Regions from separate parts of the Mesorhizobium sp. LNJC391B00 genome, predicted to be linked through region 1. Evidence: riboswitches for the same ligand, from Rfam matches in the RefSeq annotation. Region 1 holds a riboswitch; the other holds the start of a gene.
The links. A riboswitch is a leader RNA that binds a small molecule or an ion and turns the genes downstream of it on or off. The one in region 1 is predicted to bind cobalamin.
Positions count from the first base shown of each region.

Region 2: it holds a riboswitch for cobalamin, as region 1 does, so the genes downstream of both, X750_RS161635 (aromatic ring-hydroxylating dioxygenase subunit alpha) here and X750_RS158440 (CbtB domain-containing protein) in region 1, are expected to answer to the same signal.

Region 1 is NZ_AYWI01000002.1:319,473-322,871, forward strand. Features, by position in the region: gene cobU (bifunctional adenosylcobinamide kinase/adenosylcobinamide-phosphate guanylyltransferase) at 1-183, opposite strand, end outside; gene X750_RS158445 (CbtA family protein) at 176-979, opposite strand; gene X750_RS158440 (CbtB domain-containing protein) at 995-1,174, opposite strand; cobalamin riboswitch at 1,210-1,406, opposite strand; gene X750_RS158435 (gamma-glutamylcyclotransferase) at 1,474-2,166, opposite strand; gene X750_RS158430 (aromatic ring-hydroxylating dioxygenase subunit alpha) at 2,302-3,399, shown strand, end outside.
Region 2 is NZ_AYWI01000001.1:202,577-205,975, reverse strand. Features, by position in the region: gene X750_RS01000000162575 (hybrid-cluster NAD(P)-dependent oxidoreductase) at 1-852, opposite strand, end outside; gene X750_RS161635 (aromatic ring-hydroxylating dioxygenase subunit alpha) at 947-2,194, opposite strand; cobalamin riboswitch at 2,311-2,513, opposite strand; gene X750_RS161640 (DUF680 domain-containing protein) at 3,013-3,219, shown strand; gene X750_RS161645 (DUF680 domain-containing protein) at 3,286-3,399, shown strand, end outside.

The DNA of each region.
Region 1 (3,399 bases):
CGCCCATCCCTCGCCGCGGCGCGAGCGGTGCTGCGCGATGCGCTCGCGCATTTCGCCGTCATAGGCTTGCGCGGTGGCGATATAGGCCCATGGCTGCGGCAACGCCGTCGCCAAAGTTTCGGCATGCGCGCTCTTGCCGGAGCGCGCACCGCCGATGATGAAGGTCAAACTGCGATCAGGCAAAGCTGTCGCGCAGGCTGGTCGCGGTGCCGGTGAAGCGCGCGCGCACTATGCCGACAACTGCGCCGAGCACCAGCCAGAACACCAGATTGGTCAGCGTCACCGCCACCACGAACTGATGATGCAGGCCTTCCGGGATCGGCGTTACGAAACTGTCAGGCTGCGGCGCGCCGACAATATGCGGGGCGACGATCAGGACGACGGCGAGCACGGTCAGGGGCGCCGACGTGCGGAAGGTGATAAGGGCAAGACCGATCGCCGTTGCCATCACCGTTGCCCACCACCAGATCTGGCGCTGTATGAGATCGGCCGCCGGCATTGCCGGCAGTTCCGGCGGCAGGCCGAGTCCCGGCGCCAGCGTGAACACGGCAAAGCCCGCCAGACCCCAGAACACGCCCTGGCGCCAGCTGCCGATGCCGCCGGCGAACTCGGAAACCGCCACCAGGACCAGCGCGAAGCCGATGCCGGTGACGATATTGGCGACGACACTGAAGGCGAAACGCTCGAAGCCGTCGGCCGGCGCCCAGCCTTCGTCCTCCGCCGGCGCGGCTGCTTCAGCCGGTGCTGCGCTGCTCACCGCATTTTCCGCCGGCGCGGCGGTGCTCATGGCATTGGTGTCCGTAGCGTTGGCGGCGGGCGCCGCGGCATGCTGATGCTCGTGGCCGCCACCAGCCTTTTCGTAGACCTCCGCCTTGAGGATCAGCGGCACGGTGGCGTAGGCCTGCATGCAGGCGAGAGCGACACCGGCCACGAGCCCTGCGATCGCCGCGATGAACACGACGTTGCGAAACAGGTTCATGATGTCAGATCCTCGTCAGTGGCAGGGAAACGCCATCGAATGGCGATAGTCGTGCGCCGCATTGTGGACCGCATCGATATGCGAGAAACCGACAACGCCGACGACGAAAATCCCCAGAAACGCGCTAAGCACGAGCTGCATGAAGCGCGACTGCGAGGAGACGGAAGCGCCGAGGGAGACGGAAGCGGTATTCATATCTTGTCCTTTCGCCCTCCACCCGAGGGCATCGAAGTCAGTTCCCTGTCGCCGGCAGGTCTCCTGGCTCGCGGATCAGCGCCCTTCCCCACCTTCCCGAAGAAAAAATCCTCAGTGGCTTGGAGAGGACTACCGCACACAGTTGCGGGGGCAGCCACGGCATTGGGCAACAAGTCAGCCCTCACCGCATTCCCTCTTGGTCCCTAACGGAACCGACGACATGCATGACTATAGGCTGAAACGGCCGCATCCGGCAAACCAAATTCCGCCGGCCAACAGCGCGAATGCGCCATGCGGCGTTACGGGTTCAACGCGGTGATCCGCTCGGCAACCAGCCGCTGCAGTCGCCACAGATGGCGATCGTGAATGCCGCGCTCTTCAAGGTTTTTCACCGTGTTGTAGAGATAGTCGGCGCCCGACCCCCAGTGCCCGCAGGACGTTGCCAGCCTTTCGACGACCTTGCCCTCGTCGAGCGGCCCTGAATAGGTCAGGCCGTTGCGGTTGATGACGAAGGCCAATGCCCTGAGCGGTCCGACCTCGCTTGCAAGCTTCAGCATGCGCGGCCGGTAGCTTGTCGGCTTCAGCGTGACTTCGCGCCGGAAAAGCCGGCCCAACTGCTCGCGCCGGTTACTGTCGGTCAGCCGGAAGGCGACGCCCTTGCATTGTCCGCCACGGTCCAGCGCCATCATCAGGCCGGGGCTGTCCTTGGTGCCGCGCCAGCGCGTCATGTTCATGCAAAAGGATCGATGCCAGCCGCGCGCCAAGGCAACGCGGTCCTCGACATAATCTATTTCCGGTTTCCAGATCAGCGATCCATAGCCGAACAGCCATAGCGGTTCGCTGTCCGGGAGTTCGACCTGCAATTCATCCAGCAGCGCGTCATAGTCGGCTTCATCGAGATGCATCGCGTCCGGATCCGGCCCGGGGTCCCTGATCTCGCGCCAGCAGCGCGCGACCAGCTCCGGCGTAAGCGACATCTGTCGTGCGGCCACGTTCCGAATCCCCCAATTTCCGAATGTCCCATGTTCACGACATGATTATTCGCCGCGCCTGCAACCGGCAATGCGGCACTCTGATTGACAAACGATTTGCCGGGGTGTCGGCTGACGCTTCATAGGAAGCCAGCCATGCATCCCAACCCGAGCGAGCGCGACCCCTATAACGGCCTGAGCAGGGCCGAACCGACGCTACCGTCGTCGGCCTATTGGGATAGCGAGGCTTACCAGCGCGATCTCGACGCCATCTGGCACAAAAGCTGGCTGCTCGTCTGCCGCGAGGCCGACCTCGCCCAGCCGCTGGCGTTCAGGACATTCCGCGTCGGCACGCAGGAAATCGTCATTCTGCGCGACGAGACCGGCGAGTTGCGCGCCTTCCACAACACCTGCCGGCATCGCGGCTCGCAGCTTTGCCAGGAAAGCGAGGGCCGGCTGAAAGCGCGGCTCATCACTTGCCCCTACCATGCCTGGTCCTACTCGCTGCGCGGCGATCTCGTGCGCGTTCCCTCGAAATCGCTGCCAGATGGTTTCGACAAGGCAGATCATCCGCTCTACCGGGTGGCGCTGTCGGTGTGGCGCGGCTTTGTCTTTGTGAACCTTCAGCAGGCTGCGGCCGGCTCCGCCGGGACCTCCTTCGATCCCGCATCCGGCGACCTCGCCAACTGGCCGCTGGAAACGCTGGTATCAGGCCATGTCCTGCGCAAGGTGATGAACTGCAACTGGAAGATCTTCTGGGAGAACTTCAACGAGTGCCTGCATTGCCCGGGCGTCCACAAGGACCTGTCTCGGCTGGTGCCGATCTATGGCCGCGGCCTGATGAGCCGGCACGACGACCCCGACTGGGTCCGCCATGCCGACAATGACGCGCCAGAGTTTTCGGGTGGCCTGCGCGCCGGCGCCGAGACCTGGTCGCGCGACGGACATGCCCATGGCCCGGTCTTCCCGGGCCTGACGCCAGCCGAGCGTGCGGCCGGACAGACCTATGCCACCAGCCTGCCCTCGATGTTCATCGTTGGCCATGTCGACTATATCAGAACGGTGCGGCTGGTGCCGCTCGGCCCGGAGCAGACCGAGCTGACCGCCGAATGGCTGTTCGCGCCCGACGCGCTGGCTGAGACGGACATCGACAATGTCGTCGCCTTCGGCACCCAGGTGCTGGAGGAGGATGCCGCGATCTGCGAGATCAATCAGAAAGGCCTGCGCTCGATGCGCCACCAGGCCGGCGTGCTG
Region 2 (3,399 bases), on a different contig from region 1:
CTGCAGCACGGTCTGGCCGGCGACGCAGCCGGCATCGACCTCCGAAAGCGAGAAGCGGATCGGCGTCACGGCTTCGACAGGTGCAGCGATGCCGTCCTCGACCGGGGAGGCAAACGGCGCCGGAATTTCCTCCACCACAGGCGCGGCAAAGCTCTCCTGATGGTATTTCGTCATGTCGAAGCCGGCGGCATCCAGCATGCCGCGCACGGCGCGCATGAACGGATCGGGGCCGCAGCAGAAGATTTCGCGCTCGCGGAAATCCGGAGCCAGCAGGGGCAGCCGGATCGCGTCGATGCGCCCCATATGACCGTACCAGCCCTCGCGGCTGGAACGTTCCTCGATCATGAAGCCGAGCGACAGGCCGGGCATATGGCCGCCGAGCAGTTCGAGTTCCTTGCGGAAGATGATCTCTTCGGCACGCCGCGCGCAGTTGACGAAACCGACATCGGTCCATGGCGCGCAGTCGTTCAGCCAGCGCAGCATCGACATCATCGGCGTCACGCCGGAGCCGGCCGAAATGAACAGGTATTTGGCCGCCGGGTGGCTGTGCAACGAGAAGTCGCCCGCCGGTCCATAGGCCTTGACGTGCGAGCCGGGTGCCAGATGGTCGAACATCCAGCGCGTGCCGATGCTGCCGGCCTGCGCCTTGATCGTCACCGCGATCGAAAACGGCCGCGATGGCGACGACGACAGCGTGTAGGTGCGCATCAGCGGCCCGTCCGGTGTCGGCAGTTCCAGCGTCAGGAACTGGCCCGGCTTGTAGCGGAACCAGGTCTGGTTGTCGGAGCGGAAGGTGAAGGTCTTGACGTCGGGCGCCTCGTCGCTGACGCCGATCACTTCCAGCACCTGCAGCCTATCGTTTCACGGCGCCATCTGGTCGAGATGGCGATAGAGCCCAAGATCCGTCATCGCATTCATCCTCTGGTCCCTCTTCGCCTGCTCCAGCTCACGCGACGCTGCGCAGCGCCGGCCGGCCGCCTTCGGCAAGGCGCGGGCCGATGAAGGCCGCGTACCATTCGACGAACTGGATCACGCCGCCCTCGTGCAGCTCCGAATAGGGGCCGGGCTCATAGGCCGGAGACAGGATGCCAAAGGCGTTTTCCTCGACGATGCGGCGGTCCTGGTCGTTGGTCTCCGTCCAGACATGGGTGAGCTCCTCAAGGTTGTAGTCGACCCCCTCGACCGCATCCTTGTGCACCAGCCACTTGGTCGTCACCGCGGTTTCGGTGGCGCTGATCGGCAGCACCCGGAAGGTGACCGCATGGTCGATCAGTATGTGGTTCCAGGTCGTCGGATAGTGGTAATGCATCAAGGTGCCGATGCGGTCGGCGGCAACAGTGTCGGACAGGTTCTTCGTCACCGCGCGCTTTCCGGACATCGTGTAGCTGACGGCATCGCGCAGCAGCGGCGCGCGGGTGGCGCGGTATTGCCCGGCCGGATCGATGCGGAACTTGCTCGGCAGGCCCGCCGCCTCGCATTTCGCCCAGTGCGCCAGCATCTCCGGATCGCTGTCGGCGCCCTGCACGCCGGTCACCGTCGGCGCTTCGGGGAATGTCTTGCACAGCTCCGGATGATTGCCGGCGCAGTGATAGCATTCGCGGTTGTTTTCCCAGACCAGCTTCCAGTTGCCCTTCTCGATGATGGTGCTCTCGAAGGCGACCTTGGCTTCATTCAGCCGGTGCGGCTTGAGGTAGGGCTCTATCATGGCGCGCATCGGCGCAAAGTCGGCAGGTTCTTTCGCCAGGCAGATGAAGATGTAGCCGCCGACGCTCTCGCAGGCGACGGGCTTCAGGCCGAACTGGCTCTTGTCGAAACCGTCGGCCATCTGGCGGGCAAACAGCAGCCGGCCGTCAAGCTCGTAGGTCCACTGGTGATAGGGGCAGACAAGCTTTGCCGCCATGCCCTTCTCAGTGTTGCAGACACGGCTGCCGCGATGGCGGCAGGAATTGTGAAAGGCGTTGATGTTGCCCTTCTGGTCGCGGACCAGCACCACCGGATAATCGCCGATCTGCACGGTGATATAGCTGCCGGGCTTCGGCAGTTCGCAATCATGGCCGATGAACAGCCAGTCGCGATACCAGATGAGCTCCATGTCGAGCTTGAAATAGTCCGGGTCGGTGTAGAAGGGCTGTTCCAGCGAAAAGCCTTGCTTGCGGCCGTTCAGGAGCCTCAGCATGTCGTTGCGCGTATCCATAGTTCTGTCCTCGTGGTTTAAGGACTGAACTTGGTGGTGATGGAGGAAGGATCGGACTCAGGCCGGCGCGGCGCCGGACATGCACTATCCACCTCTTGACCGCCCACCGCGATCAGTCGAGTCTATGCATCTCGGGCTGGTTTCCGGGCTCTGGAGTTGTCCTTGCGGACCATCGCGACACCTTCCCAGGCTCTTGCCCAGTGGTCTCCCGTTGCGACTTCAACTCCACCACCGTTGCGGGGGCAGCGCCGGATTCTGACCGGCTTCCCAATTCTCCGCTGCGTCGTCACGAAGCGGCACCTGAGATGCGATCATCTAATCACGGCAGCGATCGCGACGTCGGCATGAAAGCGACATCATATCCATGCGGCGCGACACGCGCGGCATACGCCCCGCCGACCACCGAAGGGCTGAGATCCTGTCTTGCGGCGCTATCATCGCCGTTTCGAATCGCTGCGGATCCAGTTCCGATCGGGGGCAAAAAGGGCTCAACGGTATCGAAAAGTTACTATTAGCAATCTCTAATCGAACCGAACGGTTCGTTTCTGTTGACAATGCGTGCAGGACGGTGTGAACGACGGCCCGGAAACCGACACCGGAGCGAACCACTCGGTTCGACATAAGCAACTGAAAACAATACGATAAATGACCATAGAAGAACTTCCTGGCACAATTTCAAGGTGCAGGACCGTGGTCCACACGGAACAACTTCGTGATTGGAAACCAGCCTATGGCTTTCCCACATCGGGGCTGTCCGAACGACGCGAATTCCTCCCAAGACACGCCGCTAGACGGACAGACAAACTGGAGTCCTAAAAATGAAAAAGATCATCCTCACTGCCGCAGCCGTTTTGGCGATCACCGGCAGCGCCTTCGCCGGTAGCGACAATTACGGTTCCAATGGTGCGAACCAGCCAGCCGTCTCGGTCGACAGCTCGTATACGGCTTCCATTCAGAAGCCGGCGCACGCTGACAAGCAGCCTGTCGTTCAGGGCGCCGACCGCGACCTCTACGGCAATCGCTGATCCCGACCAAAGAAGGGCGGCTAACCCGTCGCTCTCGGGATCCCAAAAAATTCAGGAGTATTTGAAATGAAAAAGATCATCCTTGCTGCCGCCGCCGTTTTGGCCATCTCCGGCAGCGCTTTCGCCGGTAGCGACAACTACGGTTCGAACGGCGCCAACCAGCCTGCGATTACGTCGACC